DNA from 4 places in the Paenibacillus sp. 1781tsa1 genome. Region 1 is predicted to be linked to each of the others. Evidence: riboswitches for the same ligand, from Rfam matches in the RefSeq annotation. Region 1 holds a riboswitch; each other region holds the start of a gene.

Region 1 (5,268 bases):
GAATATATAGAAATGCGAGCTGTATATTTCATTATATACGTAAATGCGTCATCTAACAATTAAAAAAGACGGAAAAAAGTGTATTTTGTGATGTTTAATGGCGTAAATACGTTAAATAAACAAATAAAATGACAAAAAACACGACGGCAAGGAAGTTGCCGCGTGTTTTTTAGTTTGTCTGAATGAGGGGAGGTTTGATGAGGAAGAGAACTAGGCCCTGTAGGCATGAAGTCCAGCTCCAAGCATATGGAAACTGGGGAAAAATGATTTCATGGACATCGAGGTTGGCTGTGCCAGTCCATCCGCAGCGGAGGCGCTGACGGTATTCCATTCATTCTCAAGATCCGTGGCCAGGCGGACGATCAGATCTTTGGTTGTATCGTTGTTCAGGGGAATGACTTTGGAGGCTTCGGTTATGCAGGCATTCATGGCTGAATGCAGGTAACCAAGGACCGCCTCCTCGACCGGGATGTCGAGGTGGTGGTTAATCCAGGCGTGAACAGTGGAGAGGCAGCCAACCGAATCGTATTTGGCGAAGATCTGTTCGAGCTGGCTGAAATCAATCCAGGGGTGCAGAGCGCGTGCCAGTCTGATCAATCGTTTTCCCATGGCGGCAGCTTGTTCTCTGAGATCTCCAGGAGTTCGCTGAACATGGACCAGCTTGTCGATCAGAGCTATCCGCCATGTATCTTTGTGATCTGCTGCGGTATAGATGCCTTTGATGGCCATGCCTTCAAGACGAACAATGCTGGGATGCAACTGACAACGCATGAATGATTCGAGATCTTCAGCATTACGAATGGTACCCTCCCTGATATGGATATCCATGCCGAAGGAATGGGTAAACCCTCCAACCTGAATAGAGGAATCAAGCAGTTTGACATAATCGAGCAGCTTATTCCCACGGTTCACAATCATTCGCCTCCTGTGTTCGTTAAATGTCATGTTAAATGACATTTATATTCCTTTTTGTTTGCTTTATATTTGAAAATCCGAATTATATGATAGTTATCATCCCATAAATGTCCGCATTTTGTCAATAGAATTGATGGAATTTAATGTATTAAATCTAAATTCAATTATATGTGTTATTTTATATTACTCATAATGTAAGTTATTAGTCGCAGGGAGGACTATATATAATGAATCAACAAAATCGGCTCTAGCCGAAAAAAGAGGGGATCGAATCTAATGATATGCAGTTCATGGATAAACATGACGAGAATATGCGTTTTTTGAGGAAAATGCCTACCCAAAAAGAAGGTTTAAAAAACACTTTACTTTTAGTTCTGAACCCGGTATAATCAATTCTGTTGCCGATTATTTACGACATGCGGTCGTGGTGGAATGGCAGACACGCTATCTTGAGGGGGTAGTGGGCGTATGCCCGTGGAGGTTCGAGTCCTCTCGACCGCATCATATGAACGATTAAGAAGAAGCTTTCCATTAATGGAAAGCTTCTTTTTTTACTTTTTTGAACAGTCTGACATCAAGGTTTGAGAAAAAAAGGCCATCCATTACCGGGGGACGATTGTACCTTCCCTTCCAGCTATGGTGGCCGATGTATTATTTTTGCAGCAAGTTCTTGATATCTTCTTCAATTTTGTCAGGTGTTGTTTTGGGAGCATAACGTTTAACTACCTGTCCGTTCTGATCCACGAGGAACTTGGTAAAATTCCATTTGATTGTTTTGGAGCCGAGCAGGCCGGGTGCTTCTTTGCTAAGGTGCTGGAAGAGAGGGTGAGCGCTTGAGCCGTTCACATCAATTTTCTCAAACATCGGGAAGCTTACGCCATAATTCATCTGACAGAACTCGGCGATATCGTCGGAAGATCCTTTTTCCTGTGCAAACTGGTTGCTTGGAAAACCAAGGACTTCAAATGGCGCATCCTGGAACTTGTCTTGCAGTTCTTGCAGACCTTTGAATTGAGGAGTAAGTCCGCATGAGCTTGCCGTATTCACAATCAGTAACACTTTATCACGGTAGTCGGACATTTCAACTTCTTGACCGCGAAGGGTATTCACTTTGTAATCGTAGACTGTCATCTCAATCGCCTCCATGATATCATCTGATATCTCTTATTATATTGGTTGCAATTAATTAATGCAAAACTTATATGGTGTTAAATGAATCAAAACAGGCAAGTTGTGCAGATTGCGTGAATGAATTGCGAAGTGATTTTCGCCAGAGTGAGAATTAGATAGCCTTGAAGAGGTGGATAGAGTATAACCATATTGTAAGCGTTATTATATATGAATAATGGCGAAAATCTGCCGATTCGGTGATCTGTCCGGACTTTACACCGCCATGGCACGGGTGTATGATTCATAACGTAATTTCAATTTAAACTAAATTGTACTTGAAAAACGAAACAAACGATAATATCGCTCGATCTTAACTTAAGATATACGAACGATGTTTTAATCGCTGAGTTTCCATTCATTCATGAGTGGGAAACGGGGGAACCAACGGAATGCGCTGTCTTGGACAGTAGGCATTCATGGGGTGAATTTTCCGGTGACAGCCGGAAATAGGGCGACTCTCGCGCCCGAATCCGTCAGCTAACCTCGTAAGCGTTAAAGGGAGAGGCAACAAGCCGTACGCTGGTTCATGGCGTTTTCGCCATGGATTCTTTAAGAAGCGTTCGGGAGGCCTTGGTCCCCCACGCTTCTTTTTTGTTGTCTTTTCACGCCAAGGGAGGAACGAATGATGGATACTGAGATGATCTTAGTGACTGCTCCTAATGAAGCAGGACGCAAATTTATCAAATTGCTGATGTACAAAAAAATGCCGTTTGCCGTTCTAACCAACAGTGCAGGGGAAGAGCGCAGACTCCGTAGAATCGGAGTAGAGCATGTCATTCGCATGAATACGGCTGCAGCTCAAAAATGGTTTTTGCCGCAGGGCAGTGTGGGCAACGTGTTTATTTTCGAGAACAGCCTGAACCTGACCTGTCGTTATTTACAGATCTGTAGATCATGGACATCGAAATCCCTGTGCGTCATTACGGAGCAAAGCCATCCGAAGGGAATCTATCGGGGAATGGGTGCAGACCGGATTGTATATTCGCTTAACGGAGAGGTCGGCTTTCTCCTCAATGGTTAATGCCATAGCTTCTGATTGCTCAGGTGTAAGGTGCCTGTTATAATTGAAAGTATCGATAAACGGAAATTTGAGGAGACTCATGCAAGATGGTGAGTCTTTTTTTTTATGGTTTTAAAGGTGAACACGAACTCTTAGATTGCCTGTGGCTTACAAGGAGGAATTGGCGTGCCGGATGTGGGTGGATTAAAGTGGTTGTTTTTTGACGTTGGAGATACGCTGGTGGACGAATGGGAGCCGGTTGATGATATTATCGGACAGTTCGTCCGCGAAGCCAGTGCTTTGGGGTATCCGGTGAAGATTGAGGCAGTACGTGAACTGTTCGCGAACTGTTACCAGAAATATGAGCAATGGCCTATGAGGGTGGCGATTCGCACATTCATTGAAGACGAGGGACATCAGAAACAGATTCAGGACAAGCTGAAGTTTCAAAAAGATCTTGAACGTCCTTTTCCTTCAGCGGATTCCGTTCTTCAGCAGTTGTCGCGGTATTATCGCATTGGCATTATTGCCAATCAGAGTCCTGGAACGGAAGAAAGACTGGAGAGTTACGGACTGCGGAAGTATGTTGATGTTCTGGCCTGCTCGGCTGAAGAAGGGGTGTCCAAGCCAGATCCAGAGTTATACGCTGTAGCCTTGAAACAGGCAGGTTGTGCGCCGGAGGAAGCCGTCATGGTCGGGGATCGGATTGATAACGATATCATTCCTGCCCGGAAGCTGGGCATGCGTACGATTCGAATTATGCAGGGTTACGGAAGATTCCAGCCAGACCGATCGGATGACGAACGCGCGGATTGGACTGTGGATTCATTGGATCAACTTCTGCCTTTACTGATACCCAATCAGGATTAGATGATTGTTTGTTAGAGCTAGAGTTTTACTGCAAAAAGAAACGCGTTGCTGTACTGCAACAATAAAGGCTGATCAACTTGGTATTGAATACCGGAGTTGATCAGCCTTTTTAGTATTTAGTCGATCAGAACGAGATCAGAATAACCGGATCGTTTGAATGAGCAGATATACATTCAGCACAACGATAATTGCTGTAATGAGCCATGAGATGATTTTGAGCCACAATTTGTTGGCGAATGCACCCATGCTTTTTTTATCACTCGTGAACATCACCAGAGGGATTACCGCAAAAGGTAATTGAAGCGACAGCACAACCTGACTCAAAATGAGCAGTTCTTCTGTGCCGTGTTCTCCTGCAATTGCTGTGACAATTACTGCCGGGATGATGGCGATCAGACGTGTGACCAGTCTCCGCAGCCAAGAGGGAATCCGAATGTTGAGGAAACCTTCCATAACAATCTGCCCAGCGAGTGTACCTGTAAGGGTAGAATTCTGGCCTGATGCTAACAGCGCTACACCGAACAGGATACTTGCGATTGTAGTCCCTAATAGGGGTGTCAGCAAGTGGTAGGCATCTGAGATCTCGGCAACCTGCGTCATGCCGGCACTATGGAATACAGCAGCTGATACAATCAGGATGGCCGCATTGATGAACAAGGCGAGTGTCAGCGCGATTGTAGAGTCCATGGTCGAGTAACGAATAGCTTCTTTTTTACCCTGTGGTGTCTGTTCGATCTGACGCGTCTGCACAATGGAAGAATGCAGATACAGATTATGCGGCATCACGGTTGCTCCTATAATACCAATGGCAATATAGAGCATAGCAGGGTTTTGCAGAATCTCGACATTGGGTACAAAACCATGGAGAACACCGCCCATATCCGGTTTTGCCAGGAACAGGTCAATTCCGAAGCAGAGGGCAATGGTGGCCATCAGCACAATGACGAGTGTTTCCAATGCGCGGAAGCCTTTGTTTTGCAGTACAAGAATCAGGAGTACATCAACTGCGGTGATGATAACGCCGTACAACATGGGGATGTTAAATAACAGCTTTAACGCGATGGCAGAACCTATGACCTCAGCCAGATCGGTAGCTGCAATGGCCAGTTCACACAGAATCCATAACATGACGACAACAGGCATGCTGAAGCGTTCGCGGCAGGCTTGGGCCAGATCCCGTCCAGTGACAATTCCAAGCTTTCCGGCCAACGATTGAAGCACAACGGCCATCAGATTCGAGAGCAGGATGACGGATAACAAGGTATACCCGAACTGCGATCCGCCTGCGATATCAGTTGCCCAGTTGCCGGGGT
Region 2 (5,268 bases), 660 kb from region 1:
CCAGAATCAGTTAGGCTTTTCAATTCTCAGAATCTACGTCGATCCAGATTCTAATAACTGGTATCGTGAAGTTGCCACAGCCAAACGGGCTATTGAAAAGGGAGCTATCGTATTTGCATCCCCATGGAATCCTCCGAGCAGCATGGTTGAAACATTCAACCGCAATGGGGACACGAATGCCAAACGTCTGAAATACGACAAATATGCCGCGTATGCGCAGCATCTGAATGACTTTGTAACCTATATGAAAAATAACGGCGTAGATCTGTATGCCATTTCTGTGCAAAATGAACCGGATTACGCTCATGACTGGACCTGGTGGACTCCACAAGAAATCCTTCGTTTCATGAAAGAAAATGCCGGGTCCATTCAAGGCACCAAAGTCATGGCGCCTGAATCGTTCCAGTACTTAAAGAACATATCCGACCCAATCCTGAATGATCCGCAGGCACTTGCCAACATGGACATTCTGGGAGCGCATACGTACGGTACCCAAATTTCGAACTTTGCCTACCCTCTCTTTAAGCAAAAAGGAGCCGGTAAAGAACTGTGGATGACTGAGGTGTATGTTCCGAACAGTGACAACAACTCAGCAGACCGCTGGCCTGAAGCACTGGAGGTTTCCTATCACATGCACAATGCCATGGTAGAAGGTGATTTCCAGGCCTATGTGTGGTGGTACATCCGCAGACAGTATGGTCCGATGAAAGAAGATGGTACCATAAGCAAACGCGGATATAATATGGCCCATTTCTCCAAATTTGTACGTCCTGGCTATCTCAGAGTGGATGCAACCAAGAACCCGGATACGAATACATTCGTCTCTGCATACAAAGGTGATAACAAGGTTGTTGTCGTGGCAATTAACCGTGGAACTTCGGCCACAAGCCAAAAATTCGTTCTGCAGAATGGTAATGCCTCCACTGTGTCCTCATGGGTTACGGACAGCAGTCGCAACCTGGCAAGCGGGGCTTCGCTTACCGTATCCAATGGAGCCTTCACGGCACAGCTCCCGGCTCAGAGCGTAACAACGTTTGTTGCCAACATTACTGGCGGGAATAACGGCGGGAATACAGGCAGCGGTACTACTTATGAAGCAGAGACCGGAACGACACTTACGGAAGCTGCCATTGAAACGATCTATCCTGGTTACACTGGCTCCGGGTATGTCAACTTCAACGCAATGACTGGTTCAGCCATTCAATGGAACGCTATTAACAACACGATTACAGGCACCAAAAATGTAAAGTTTCGTTATGCGCTGGAAAGCGGAACCCGTAACCTCGACATTTTTGTTAACGGAACCAAAGTCATCAGCAATGAGCCTTTTCCGGCAACGGGAAGCTGGTCCACTTGGGTTGAAAAAACAATACAGGTCCCCATGAACACGGGGACCAATACATTAAAAGTTGTGACCACCGGAACGGAAGGACCCAATATTGACAGTATTAATATTACCGCAGCGCAATAAACGATCCGTTTGGCTGATGGAAGACCATTTGTTGTTCATGCACCCAAGCCCTAACCTCTTGGACTCTCAAGTTCTAACGTTAGTATTTCAATCAAAAAATGCAAACAAAAAAGACTCCTTAAGCATTAGCTTAAGGAGTCTTTTGATTAGATGCGGTCGAGAGGACTCGAACCTCCACGGGGGGTTAGCCCACACGGACCTGAACCGTGCGCGTCTGCCAATTCCGCCACGACCGCATATTGTATCTCCGTGATTAATCTCGGCGACAAGAAATAATATATCATGCGGCACCTATCATGTCAACACTGAAAATAATAACATTAAAGCCCGAACCAGACATCCATGTCGATTCGGGCTTTACCTTTAACTACTCATCGTTTGGTTCATTAAAACGAAGGTATACTCAAACTACAGCTTGGAAGGCCAGTTGCCATACCATGCGTAGCCGCCTCTTCTTTCTTTATCAATATCACTTAATTTGTATTTAACTACCCCGTCACGACCAATAAAGATGGGTTTATCCGTTCCGATCTCATAGAAGCGTGCCCAAATCGGTGCCGCTTTGGAGTCAGCGATGATTTTGCTATCTCCATTTGCTCTTTCATACTTGTAACCCGTAATTTTCACCTTGTTAAACCACTCCTCCGCTCCTTTGATGGAGGCGGTAATTTTAGCGTTGGCAGGTCTCGTTTTCAGGAATTTAACAATCGTTACACTCTCTCCAGCCGTCAGCGATGGTACCTCGTAGATTCTTGCGCTCGCTGGTTTAAGAGAACCAGAATCATGTTGTTGTCCCCATGCTGTCAGCTTGCCGCCCGAAACGACTTGTGTATTCAGAATCGCCTCTACACCTTTGGCAACTGAATTTTTACTGCGATTAGCAAGTGTATTGTCGATAAACGAGAAATCACCTTTGCGTGCTGCTACTTCATCGAGCATAATCATTACATTAATCATGGCATCGTCATTGTAAGTAATATGCTTGTGATATCCGGAGCTTTGGTAGACTTGTGGCCATCCGCCGTTTGAATACTGCATATTGATCAAAAAGTTGATTCCTTTGATTGCAGCTGTGGAGTAGCGTGGATCATTCGTCTTTTTAAATTCCTTCGCCAATCTTCTAATTTCTGAGTATGTAGCCTTGTTGTCAATCGTGGACTTCGCCCACTCTCCACTTGTTTGTTTATAATCTTTTCTCCAACCTCCATCCGGCAGTTGGTTCTTCAAAACATCTGAAATACTCGCTGTAGTACCCGATGCATCAGCAGCAGATACCGTCCCTACAGGGAGAACTGCAATTCCAACTGTTGAGAACACCATGGCGCATGCCAGGACAAAAGTAACTATTTTCTTTGCTTTCAAATGTAACACTCTCCCATGTTCATTGTAATAACGTCCACAATTCTACCTTACCTATAAGACCAGTCCTCAACCTCCTTAATTTGAATATATAACACAATAAAATCAATTTTCATCCAATATGTGGATTGGATAATCAGATAATATGCAAAAAATCGATTACTGTCAATATATGCAACTTAATGAATATAATCTCTTAAATCCTACATAACGGAATAGTTCTTTTAACTCATGACAAACCTATTTATTTATCCAAATTCGTCTCAAACGAATCAATAATGACGTTTTTGTCATGAATGATACCCAAACTTGATCTCTTCTTTCATGGAAAAACATTAATTCCGCTAACATTGAGGTATTACGAAGGGGTTTAAAAGGGTTTGACAATTACGCATTTATGCAATATAGTTTCAAATAGTTACAAAAACTTAATTATTCATTTGCCGAGTTTCAGATTTGAAAACGGGGGAACCATTTTGGGTGAATTATTCTTATACATAGGAAATATAGGGAACCTTCTACCGAACCCTTAGCTAACTCCGTAGGCATCGAAGGGAGAACATTGATTTTGAAAAAACTGATTATCTCCATTTTTGGAGCGGCTGTACTATTTACATCCGGGGCAACAAGCACAGAGGCAAGCAGTATTAACTCCGTAGTGAACAACATGACAGGTATACCTTACAAGTGGGGTGGCACGACTCTGGCCGGCTTCGACTGTTCCGGGTTTATGAGATATATTTTCAACAAATACAGCATTGAATTGCCACGTACTTCGCAACAGCAAGCCAAAGCAGGTACTCCGGTAGCCAAGAGCAATGTTCGGACAGGTGATCTGGTGTTCTTTAATACAACAGGCAAAGGCATTTCACATACAGGGGTGTATATTGGCGGCGGACAATTCGCTCACGCCTCGAGCAGTAAAGGTGTAAGCATCACTAAGTTATCGAATCCATACTTCAATGACCGCTACGTGACAGCACGTCGGGTAACTGGACAGTTTATGTATGATAAAATGTTGGGTAAAATGTAGGTATGATATCAAAGAGGAGGCTCCGGATCAACCCGGAACCTCCTCTTTTGTTTGGCTTCCTCTTTATGAGAACAGTTCTTTGACTACCTCCATCTGCACTTAATGGAGCGCCTTTTGCACTCGCATCGCGCCCTGAGACAGGGCGTGTCCGCCTCCTACAGCTCCCGCCACGGCTACGGTCTCCATGATCTCTTGATCTGTAGCACCCTTGGCACGAGCTTCTTCTACATGGTAGAAGGTACATACCTCATTGTTGGCAAACAATCCAATGCCGAGCGCAATTAGCTGTTTTGTCTTGGCATCAATCACGCCAGGTTGGAAACATTCTCCTGTAAACTCATGATACGACTTTACCACACCTGGCAGCACATCGCTTAATGCTCCAATCTGATCCTTGTAGGCATGAACTTTATCATTCATCAATGTCATGTCTTGTAGCACACCCTCTCGGCTATAGTTACAGAATTTCCTCACTGTACCTATCTTCTCTCCCGAGTGAGTCAATTATGCCAAGAAATCATGGTAATTCCAAACATTTATACGCCCCTACTTCTGACATAATGATCGTTGTTACTCACCAAGTGGACTTTGCCGCGGTTCGCTGAACAACTGATAACGGTAACTGCGATCCAACTTGACGACACGTCGATTCTGACGACGGATAAGTACCTGCTCGCCATCCCAGGCAACTACAATCCCGGTTACATCGTTAGATTCCAGCTCGTCCCGTACTACTCTGACTTTTTCACCTGACAGACGCAGGGCGTCCAATTCTGTATCACTAATCATGTTCATGGCTCCTATATTCCAAATTTATTTATTTACAAAAAGAGACCTAAATGAAAAGTCATTTAGGTCTCACGTGACTGTATTGGACTGTCATGTCATTCGAAATTATGTCCCGACTGAAAGTTACCGCTGCGCGTGCTCTTTGCTGTCGTTCTTCTCGAACCAAAAATCAAGCACTTTGGCGGACATCACACGTTCTTCAAGGTACTCCACTTGATGCGGTGTAAATTGTTCTTTCCAAGAGAAGGACAACTCTTCGCACAAGCCTACAATCGTCAGTAATTCTGACCAGGCAACATAGCGTTTGTACCAGAAAAATTGAGGATGTTCAATCATATAGGGATAAAGGTCATCGAATTCCGTATGTTTACAATCCAGGGCACGTTCAAAATGAACTTTCGATTCCGCCAGCTTATCATTAAAGAATTGTTCTGTTGCCGGTTGGTTCCCCATGGTGTTGCCTCCTCTCCCTAACATAACCCCATTATAAATGAAATTCGCGGTCATGCAAAGGCATAGTTCAAAAAATAGGCCCTATTCCTTTAAAATGTCACATTTCGTTATCGTCAAATTGTACCGTTCCATCGTTCAGCGAACGAATGCGTACCAAGGCTTC
Region 3 (5,268 bases), 1.6 Mb from region 1:
AATCGGCTGCATTAACAATTTTGTTCAGTATATTTTGATCGATCAGAAAGTTCTGACCTAGACTTTTCTTAAATGAGAATCCGTGTCTTTGAATAATTTCTTTGGTTCGTTTGGGCGTTGCAATTTCTATCGTCTCTTCCATATCCTTCATATGCTCACAATCCTTCACGTTCAATTTGCGCTAATGCTGTAGAGAACTCTTCCCGTGTAATCTGAAATACACTGAGACGTTTGTGGAACTGCTTACCGTTACAATATCCGATACCCAGCAGATTGCCCATCTCCATGCGACGTGCAGCAGCCTGCGGATGCACAATAAGTCCTGCCGCGATCAGGTCCTCCCAATCGATCAGGCTAGGAGCGCCTTCGTATGAAGTATGTACACGTGCCAGAGCATGACGGATCGCCTCCGGTGAGGCATTCTCCACCCCAATGTCCCCTTTGCGCGTTGCATCGGCTTCCGGAATGAAAGCATGCTTGCAACCAGGCACCTTATTCGCAATAATTTTACGAATACGTTCGCCGGCATGATCTGGATCTGTCAGTACAATGACTCCCCGTCTCTCCTGAGCAAGCGCAATCCGCTTCAGAATGCGTTGGTTGATGGCTGATCCGCCTGTTTCTATTGTATCGGCTTCCACGGCCCGACGGATGGCTACCGTATCATCACGGCCTTCCACCACAATGACTTCTTTTATCATGTTCCATTTCTTCCTTTCTAACGCAAAAAGAAGAGGAATATCCTCTTCTCTGCCAAACGGCGGGGGAGACTGAATTCAGACCCCTCCGCCGCATATTCCGCATGAATCATTCATGCAACTATTTTATAGCATTCCCATTTCAAAGTAAAACGATTTTAGTTCGCTTCCGGCTTCACCGGACCGATCACGTAGACCGTCTTGCCTTTCTTGCGTCCAAAATTCAGGGCATGCTTCACACTGTCATAATATACGTCAATCTTGTTGCCTTTAATGGCACCGCCTGTATCTTCCGCACGACGGAATCCCAGACCTTCGATATATACCCACCAGCCAATTGGAATGACTTTGGGATCAACCGCAATGGTGCGTCCTTCCGTTACACGAGTACCAGAAGCAGTTTTAGTTCCAATGCCAGGCTCTTCGGAAGAGTAGGCCGTCATGGATACGTTTTTAAGTACTTTGGAGTATTTAAAAGAAGTCCCGGATACGGTAATCACTTTGCTGCCCGAGGCAGATGTTTTCTTCGAGTTCGTTGTTGTAGCCTTCTTGGTTGTTGAAGTCTGAGCCGATACGGTTTGAATCTCTGGTTTTTTCACGACCGGTTTTGCTTTGGTTCCGACAGCAATTACTTTATCTACACGATTATTCGCGACAGATTTGCCGACCATTTTTTTGGAGACCAATTCTCCATCCTGAAATACCTTTTCGATGTGCTGTACAAGTTTGCCTTCTTTGCCGTTCACAACGACACGGTTATCCCCTTTGTACAAGCTAGGGTCAGCCGTTTTAATTACTTTGTAAGCAATCGGATGTTCTACATCCACTGTACGCTTTGTTACGCGCACTACACGAATCTTCATATCTGCTTTGATCGAAGTTCCAAGCGCCGGATACACTTTATCATTACTTTCAACTTGAATACCTGATTTTTGAATTGCATCTTCTACCGATGAATCCGTTGTATACAGAGTCTTGGTGTCTCCGTCTGCCGTAATGTTAACTGGAACGGCCCGCTCAATAACAATTCGGTCTCCATCTGTAATCGCCCCGTTCATGGACATGGATACCTTATCGTGAGGGCTGACTGTGATCGACTGCTCCTCCAGCATTTCCTGAAGCATTCCTGTACGAGTCTCTACCACCTGAGCTTTGCCATCAATAACCAGTGAAATTTGTTTCCCGGCCTGACCGTAAACGACTAACAAGATCATGATTGTAAGCGCAATTGAGAAAATCGCGATCAATGCCATTTGACGCATGTTCTCATGCTTCCACCGCAACGCGAAAGACTTACTGGATGATCGTGACTCATGGGTCTCTTCTGGTTGGAATGTGCCCACTTCTCCGTCCTCCTTCATAGCCTCGCCGTCTAAAGTAACGCATGATGTCTTTGACGTGACTATACCAAATTTTCTACAGAACACAGATCGGACCAACTGATCGGTTCTGCACCATGAATCAATCTTCGCAACATGATGTCATCCTCCTGAATACCTACCGTATGATGACAACATTTCTTTTATTCAAAAACAAAAAAGCCAAAGAAAGAGTGTAAGAGGAACTCTTTCGTGGCTTCCGAATGATTTTGAATATCGGAAATTCATGCACGAGGTTGCCTCTCTTTTTCCGCTTGCGAGGTTAGCTGTCGGGTTCGGGCGAAAGAGAGCCGCCCTATCTTGGGTCACCCGCTCATGGCGGACGCCCTTGAATTCACCCCGAGACCCAAAGAAGAAATCAAATACGGCTTCGCAGTTCCCTTCGCTGCTTTTGGGTCAGCGAACGTTGCGCATCGGCCAAATACACCGATGTTTAAGCCCTATTGGTTCCCCCGCTCTCCGTTAACGGAGACTCAGCGAGACTGATTCATGAAAGTAATGTTGTTTCATCGGAAAGTGTCCCTTTGTTCATCCCCCGAACATCTGTCCAATTTTCCGCACAACAATTCACTGAAAAGATGATATCCTGTTTTGATGCATGTTGTAAAGCGTTGATCAAGTACGTTTTTCTGAATATTTGGTTAAAATATTGTAATATTCTTGATTTATTTGGATCAAAGGGCAAATTAACTCCGCTTACCTGCCTTTTTCACCTCATTTGCTCGTTTTTTTAACGAATTCCAAATCGTTCCATGGCATTTTTGGTTGTTATTGCAGCAATTTCCTCCACCGAAATGCCTTTAATTTCCGCAGCTGCCTCTGCAACCAGACGTACATGCGCTGTCTCATTTCGTTTCCCACGATAAGGGTGAGGTGTCAAATATGGAGCATCGGTTTCGATGAAAAATCGGTCCATAGGAACCTTCTCAAGTACCTCTTTGGGTTGCTTTGCATTTTTGAATGTGATCGGTCCTCCAAAGGAGAGATGGAAACCCATATCGAGACAATTTTTCGCTGTTTCCCAGCTTCCCGAGAACGAGTGCATCACACCACCAACTTCACCCGCTTTCTCTTCACGCAAAATTCGTATGATATCCTCATGTGCATCCCGATTATGGATGACAATCGGCATATTCACTTCACGCGCCAAAGCAATTTGTTGTCGTAATACGCGATGTTGTACTTCCTTCGGAGAAGTGTCCCAATGATAATCCAATCCAATCTCACCGATGGCTACCACTTTTTCATGCTTGCATAAAGATGCAATCCACTCCAGATCACCATCCTGCATCGTGATCGCATCTACGGGATGCCACCCTACAGCTGCATATATAAAGTCATACGTTTCAGCGAGTTTCATTGTGGTTGGAATCGTCTCCCGGTTAAAGCCAATGTTGATCATGCGACCAACTCCTGCATCCAGAGCACGCTGAATCATGTCCTCGCGGTCCTCGTCGAATTGTGGTGCATCCAGATGTGTGTGTGTGTCGAACAGCATCATGTTTATTTCTCCCTTCATGTCGAATAACGACTTTCTTCTTTTAATAATCCAATTTGTGAATCTCAATATTTCATTGACTCATACATAAAACATTTTGAGTCATCTTTGTGTTACATCATTACGTTTGTTTCTTCACAACTACTATATATAGAAGATATACGGATAATCTGATCTACATATTGCTGAATGTGCTATTTTTACCTACTTACATTTACAAAATTATGTCGATCTACATATACTCCCCATTAAAGCAGATTACTGTATCATGAAAAATATCTCTTTTAGAAAGTCTTTTGATATCGAAATTCTTCATTGGATTATACCCACACGATTACAAGAAATAGGGGCGTATATGTGACGGTAATTCGTGAATAATCGCATCCACCTTGTTTTGCGGGTAATACAAATGATGTTTCCCTCGGTGAAGCCCGCTGATGGAACGGACAATGTCAGAGACTTCTGACAACTCACGTAAATTGTCCTGTCGATCGAGAAGAAGAATCTGCTTATCCGTGGATTCATCTGGACGAAAAACATCATACGGATTATCCGAAGGAAAATCAATTTCAAGATCATATTCGGGATCGAGGCCTGCCTGTACAAAAGCTTCCCGAATCTCTTCCATCATTGTCAAGTCGACCTGTTCGAGCTCTACATACTTATATAACTTGCGATCCATAAAACGTTCGCATAACTCACTCAGAACAGTATCGTCCTCCTTGCGCCACTGCGTAAATGCCGTCTGAATTAAGGCTTCATCCAACTGCAAATATTCATCTACGGATAATTCTCCTCCAAATAATTGAGGGAGTGGATCTATCATGAAGCGAAATTGAAAACCATGCTGTATGAGTGTTTTTGCTCGCTTGAATATTTGCCGTAATAGAATTTCAGAACTACGGGTTACCGGATGGAAGTAAATCTGCCAATACATCTGGTACCGAGACATTAAGTAATCCTCCACAGCATGCATACCTGACTCCTTGACTACAATCCGTCCATGATAGGGACGCAGCATCCGAAGGATGCGATCAAGGTCAATCGTGCCGTAATTTACACCTGTAAAATAAGCATCCCTGAGCAAATAGTCCATTCGGTCTGCATCAAGCGGGCTGGTCACCAAGTTCACCACAATCGGCTTTTCGTACGTCTTTTGAATGACAGATGCGACCTTCTCAGGAAAATCAGGAGCATACCGTCTTAAGATCGCCCCTACTTCGGTATCACCTGTAATGATGCGACAAGTCCAATCTTCGTGATTCATGTCAAAAGCTTCCTCGATGGAGTGAGAGAATGGCCCATGCCCGAGATCATGAAGTAGAGCTGCACACAGAGCTACAATCTTTTCTTCCTTCGGCCAATCCGAATAATGACTTCTTTCAAATTGAGAGATAATCTTGCGTGTAATCTCATAAACACCTAGTGAATGTGAGAACCGACTATGCTCTGCTCCGTGAAAGGTAAGGTAAGAAGTACCCAGTTGACGAATCCGGCGTAAACGCTGAAATTCCGGTGTGTTAATTAATTGCCATATAACCGGATCTTGCACGTGGATATAATTATGTACCGGATCTTTGAATACTTTCTCTTCCGTTAAACGTTGTTCCATGTCGACTCACTCCTTTAATTTCTTTTATATTAACGCTTTAAGCTTTACGGTTCATCTAAGATTCGACACGACATGACGAAC
Region 4 (5,268 bases), 1.5 Mb from region 1:
TTACCTTTGACAATCGTAGTGTAGATCTTCTCCAGATCATCCTGGCTACCGATGTTAGCCAGAGCGGGTCCTACGCCACCCTGAAGCTGATCCCCGTGACAGGAGATACAATTGGCTTTCACCAGTGCTTCAGCCTGTCCGGCATCCAATGTGACTTCCGGCATGGTTGGCTTGGCTTCTTCAGCCACTTCTTCTTTCCCTGGAAGCGTAAACATTAAAACAATAGCTAAAGCGCATGCTGCAAAAAATACTCCGCTCATGATCCATTTGTGCATCCCTTATGTCCCCTCCAGAATGAAAGATCATCTAACCTGAAACTATCCATATCATTATAACGGAACCTGTACTGACATCATAGCATTTTGTGGGAAATTTTTGAACTAATCACATAACAAGGCGCAAATTAGGTTGTTTTGCAATCGATTTTAATCACGAGGCCCTTCATAAACCATACAGTGAAAGGGCTTTAAGCCGCTCGGGGTCTGTCGTTCGTATGTATCCTGAGTGACAAATCCACTTTTGAGATAGACTTGAATGGCACGAGCATTCCAAGTGAGCACTTCCAGATCGATCTCATTCTTCGGATTTCGGCGAATGGCTTCCTGTACAATGGCCGTGACAAAAGCTGTCCCTTGACCCTGACCACACAGCTCTGGATGCATGCCGAGGCCAATCCGAGTTACCCCTTGAAGTGGGAAGTATTGAGCAAATCCACATATACGATCGTTCTGATCCAGGACGGTCGCATATTGCTCTTGCCGCAGCTGTGCATCTCCGAATTCCACTTCCAGTGCTTTCATCTGCTCCCAGGGAAGCCAGCTGTAGATATTATAAGGCGGATCATACTGCCAACTGCAGATAAGCTCCGCATGTTCTTCTCGCATGGGTACAACGTGGAACGTCACAGGGGCTTCCTTCATACACTTGCATGCTCCTTTCATTGAAACAGAACTCTTTGTCCACTCTACAAAAGAGCAGTTCATTTAGCAAGTCACCCTTACCAGGAAAAAAATGAAACAAAAGTTCCGTTAATTTCGTTTATATTATAACAGGATGGGTAAAAACATCATAAGGGCACGGACGAACGAACGCAAAATGAGCCTGTTATGTCGCAGGATAGCCCCGAGGGTAACTTGCAAGATGAATCAGGATGGAAGCACAAAAAAACCGCCGGATACATTCCTGCGGAGAATGTACCGGGCGGTTCTGTTATGCTTCTTGCTTCGTTCCAGTATGGTTAATGGTTACAGCATCATGTTGCTCAGCTTGTCCCTAGTCAAGGGCCAGTGATTCATATGCGTCCGTGCTCATAATCCGTTTAGCGCCAACATAACGATTGGCCCAGTAGTTTTCACTCAATGCACTGATCGTAACGCCTTTGGAAGAAGAGGAGTGTGCGAACTTTCCATCCCCTACAAAGATTCCTACATGTGATACGCCTTTGCCTGTTGTATTAAAGAATACCAGATCGCCAGCTCTCATTTCCATGCGGGATACGGAATCACCCATGTCGAATTGGGAACTGGATTGGCGTGCCAAATCAATACCCAACTTGTCGAATACATACCGTGTAAATCCGGAGCAGTCAAAGCCGTTAAGCGTTGTTCCCCCACTTTTGTATGTAGTTCCCATTGCTGAATCAATTACTTTATCCATTTTTGAATCTGCGAATGCGCTACCTGCACCAAGCGATAATGCAAATGTGATGCTAAGTACAGCTGCGGTTAATTTCTTCTTGAACAAGAGATATTCCCCTTCCAACGCCTGCGAGGTTAGCTTAAGGATTCGGTTGAAGGTCCCCTATGATCCCTCTGTAGCAAGATCAATTCACCCATAACTGGTTCCCCCGCTTCCCAGGTGCCAGGAATTTGGCTATGCTAGTTATGCACCTGCGAAATCAAGAAATGACGATTTAATTTTAAGTAGTTACAAATATGAATGTAAAGATTACAAAGTTGTTACTAAAAACTCACTGCGATTATTGTAACAGAGGAGTACGGCTTTGGCAACGTTTAGCAACAAATTTAGCAAAAAAAACCTCGACCTTTGACGGGGAAAGGTTGAGGTTTGCCTATTTATAAGTACATATTAGGCCATGAGTTTAACATGTGATGGTAACAATTTTTAAACTATGTGCTCTCACCTTTGGATATTTTGGACTGCCATAATCGGAAATGGCTGCATATTTTCCACAGATTCAATAGACATCTGGCAAGTGGATACGTCTGTTGTAGTATAAGTCCGGTAAGTCCCGTTAATAACCATGAGCCTGAAGTGAATGCCCCAAAGACGAGCAGGTGGATTCCGCCCAGCAGGAGTGCAATGCCGATAACGGCGATAAGATGACGCAGTGCAATCCAGAGTGCTTTGAGGGTGCCGTGAGCCCCGCCTTCTCCTTCTGGTGCCGACACACCGAACTGCATGTAGAGGATGGCATGGTGGATAATCCAACTATATACAATCCAGGCAGCAACATAAGGTATACCAGGCAAAAGTAATTGAAGGGAATGAAATCCGTCCATGAGAATCGAGTAGAGCTTCGGTATAAGCCAGTAGGCGGGTAGAAGTATCAATAATGTACGTATGGTGTGCAGCAGCATCATCGGTTTCCAGAGTTTTTTGATTCCCCGGACGAATGGGATGCGCTCTTCTGTAGAATTAAAGTGCTGAAGTGAGTAGAGCAGTCCTGCCTGAATGAGGGGGCTGATCAACATGCGAACCAGCAGCATGCCCCCCAGGATCCATAGATAACGATGAACCTCCGGATGGGTAGACAAGTTAAGTTGACTTTCCATTTTGAACAAAAGTGTACTCAGCTCCCCAGCATCAGAATCTGGATAGCGCAGGAGTAGCGGGACGACTGCTGATTGTACCATTCGATAGAAGAAATATCCCCAAATGAGTTGATAAAGAAATAAGAGTGCGGCAATGAACATATGCTGACGGACGAGAAACCAGCCTTCACGTATTTTCGCTTTCACCGTTTCCACCTCACCATGACAGACCTCCGAATATAGCTTCTATTAGTTTGGTTACACTCATGCTCCAGCGGGATTTTGCCTGCTCATCCAGTCCGGATTTCAGGAAATTGTTCATATGGCGGTTCTCCAGCACGATCGTGTATAGGGGATCGGTCATGGCCCAGGATACGGGGGATGTGTGCGTTAATTTATAGGTAATGCGATCTTCTTTGCCATCCCATTGCTTGGTGAGGATATGTCCGTCTTCAAAAGCAATTCGAACAGGAACGGCGTTGTAATCACTGCCTTTTTTGGCGATCGTCACGGATGACTCGTACAATGTTTGACCGTCTTTCTGTACAGGCGTAACACGAATCTTCTCTACAGCAAAGTCAGCCATTCCATTACCATAGACGTATTGGTCAAAATAATCAGACCAGGAAGTGCGGGTCACTTGTTCCACAACGTTCTGAAAATCAGCTGAAGTGGGATGTTTGAAGCGGTACTTCTTTACATAGGTAGAGAGAATGCGTTCCATCTTTTTTGTGCCGACTTGATGTTCAATACCAAGCAATACAAGCTTGCCACGTGTGTAGACATTGGCTGCATACTCATTCTGTGAATCGAACTTCCAGGATTCTTGCGTTAAGGATGAAGGAGACGTAATCAGTCCCGATTGTACCGGCAGATTCGGAATCAATCCGTATTCCTGCTCCATCAGTTTGTCTTCTGCATAAGAGGTGAACCCCTCATCCAGCCAGGCTTCCTCAAATTCGTTGCTGGCAACCATGCCGTAGAAGTACTGGTGTCCGATCTCGTGGACTACGGTACGTTCCAAGTCATAACCTGGAGTAGTGTCATCAGCTCCAAAGGCCGTAACTAGCGTAGGGTATTCCATACCTCCAGCACCGTTCCCCGCTTTGGGTGGAACAACGATGGATAAGGTAGCGTAAGGATAGGGGCCAAACCATTTGCTATAATTGGCTAGTGCGGCCTTCGCGGCGTAGAAATAACGTTCTTTCAGATCCTGATGAGCAGGATCTAAATATAACTTGATTCGTACACCAGGCACATTGGGTGCAGAGAAGGGTTCCTCGGCGTAGACAAAATCCGGCGAAGCTGCCCAGGCGAAATCATGCACATCATCGGCATAGAATTGATAGACTTTTTCTCCGTTCTTCACCACGGCTTGTTGCGTTGGAAATCCGGTAGCAGCAACTTTGTATGTTTCAGGCACTCGAATACGCACACTATATATACCGAAGTCGGCGTAAAACTCTGAATTGCCATGGTATTGGTGCAGATTCCAGCCTTCCGTTGTCCGTCCGCGCCTGCCCACAGGTTCATAGGCACTTAATTTGGGAAACCATTGACCTGCCATGACAAAATCATCAGCAGTTCCCATCCGGGCAAAAATCTTTGGCAGATTCACTTGGAATCGGGTGTGGAGTGTAATGCTTTCTCCGCCTTTGACGGGTTTGGGTAAGCGTACTTTAATGAGGGTAGTGTCCTTGATATTTCCGTCATCTGGTTGTACATACTGCATCCGGTGCAGCAGAGAGAGCCCGTCCTCCGTTTTCATTTCGGTAATGTTCATGGAGCCATAACCGTTGGTAGGCATGACATCACCCCGAAGCTTTCCACCGGATTCCTTCATAAAGGTGGTGTCAGCAGAAGAAAAGGCGTTGGGATACATATGAAAGTAAAGCTCGTTGACGGTTTTTTTACCTGGATGTGTCCAGGTAATCGTCTGAGTCCCTTCCAGTACGTTCCCTTCGATCAGTTTTACATCCATGTGATATTCCACAACACGGTTGCTGTACACTTCGGCAGTGGGGGTCTGTACACTTTCTGGAGGTGCTGGCGTTGGGGCTTTTGCCTTAGGCTTGCCCGATTCCGGGGCAAGTGTGGGCAATTCGGAATGTGTTGAGTGAGTATAACCCAGAGTGATCCATATCCCTCCGGCCAGCACACATAGGGCCAGGGATGCGGTGAGCCAGCTCTTGGCGCGTCGTGGAATCATCGTTAAATACCTCCCGTTGACAAGCATCTACAGCATGTATATGTTTGCAATGGGCCAATTATTAGTTAAAATATTTGTATCAACCCTTGGAGGCTATAAACATGGACCAAAACGAGCAAAACGGCAAAAAACAGATTGCCTTGAATATCGTTAGTGCAAAAAGCAAGCATAAGGGCTTCGGTGCAGGCTCCATTGATCTGAATAACCTATCTCCGGTCATTATTGACAATGGCGAAGCCAAAATTGATATTGGTGCGATGCATGCGAAGAGTAAAGTGGAGCGCA

What was found. Region 1 has a riboswitch for cyclic di-AMP ahead of NKT06_RS07150 (HAD family hydrolase). Riboswitches for the same ligand answer to the same signal wherever they lie in the genome.
Region 2: linked by a shared signal. The riboswitch ahead of NKT06_RS10340 (C40 family peptidase) and the one ahead of NKT06_RS07150 (HAD family hydrolase) in region 1 are both predicted to bind cyclic di-AMP.
Region 3: linked by a shared signal. The riboswitch ahead of NKT06_RS00155 (resuscitation-promoting factor) and the one ahead of NKT06_RS07150 (HAD family hydrolase) in region 1 are both predicted to bind cyclic di-AMP.
Region 4: linked by a shared signal. The riboswitch ahead of NKT06_RS00535 (C40 family peptidase) and the one ahead of NKT06_RS07150 (HAD family hydrolase) in region 1 are both predicted to bind cyclic di-AMP.

What each region holds. Positions count from the first base shown of each region.
Region 1 covers NZ_JAMYWY010000001.1:1,627,938-1,633,205, forward strand. The annotation lists gene NKT06_RS07135 (urease accessory protein UreF) at 211-912, opposite strand; tRNA gene NKT06_RS07140 (tRNA-Leu) at 1,334-1,416, shown strand; gene NKT06_RS07145 (glutathione peroxidase) at 1,567-2,046, opposite strand; cyclic di-AMP (ydaO/yuaA leader) riboswitch at 2,417-2,592, shown strand; gene NKT06_RS07150 (HAD family hydrolase) at 2,708-3,106, shown strand; gene NKT06_RS07155 (HAD family hydrolase) at 3,272-3,955, shown strand; gene NKT06_RS07160 (Nramp family divalent metal transporter) at 4,091-5,268, opposite strand, start outside.
Region 2 covers NZ_JAMYWY010000001.1:2,284,722-2,289,989, reverse strand. The annotation lists gene xynC (glucuronoarabinoxylan endo-1,4-beta-xylanase XynC) at 1-1,471, shown strand, start outside; tRNA gene NKT06_RS10350 (tRNA-Leu) at 1,623-1,707, opposite strand; gene pelA (pectate lyase) at 1,880-2,842, opposite strand; cyclic di-AMP (ydaO/yuaA leader) riboswitch at 3,262-3,393, shown strand; gene NKT06_RS10340 (C40 family peptidase) at 3,399-3,863, shown strand; gene NKT06_RS10335 (carboxymuconolactone decarboxylase family protein) at 3,963-4,292, opposite strand; gene NKT06_RS10330 (hypothetical protein) at 4,434-4,652, opposite strand; gene NKT06_RS10325 (hypothetical protein) at 4,776-5,105, opposite strand; gene NKT06_RS10320 (xanthine phosphoribosyltransferase) at 5,203-5,268, opposite strand, start outside.
Region 3 covers NZ_JAMYWY010000001.1:30,242-35,509, reverse strand. The annotation lists gene rsmA (16S rRNA (adenine(1518)-N(6)/adenine(1519)-N(6))-dimethyltransferase RsmA) at 1-151, opposite strand, end outside; gene rnmV (ribonuclease M5) at 156-701, opposite strand; gene NKT06_RS00155 (resuscitation-promoting factor) at 857-2,041, opposite strand; cyclic di-AMP (ydaO/yuaA leader) riboswitch at 2,313-2,566, opposite strand; gene NKT06_RS00150 (TatD family hydrolase) at 2,808-3,578, opposite strand; gene NKT06_RS00145 (HD domain-containing protein) at 3,910-5,187, opposite strand.
Region 4 covers NZ_JAMYWY010000001.1:108,329-113,596, forward strand. The annotation lists gene NKT06_RS00525 (c-type cytochrome) at 1-275, opposite strand, end outside; gene NKT06_RS00530 (GNAT family N-acetyltransferase) at 426-920, opposite strand; gene NKT06_RS00535 (C40 family peptidase) at 1,273-1,743, opposite strand; cyclic di-AMP (ydaO/yuaA leader) riboswitch at 1,747-1,884, opposite strand; gene NKT06_RS00540 (hypothetical protein) at 2,130-2,981, opposite strand; gene NKT06_RS00545 (M1 family metallopeptidase) at 2,992-4,983, opposite strand; gene NKT06_RS00550 (YwhD family protein) at 5,085-5,268, shown strand, end outside.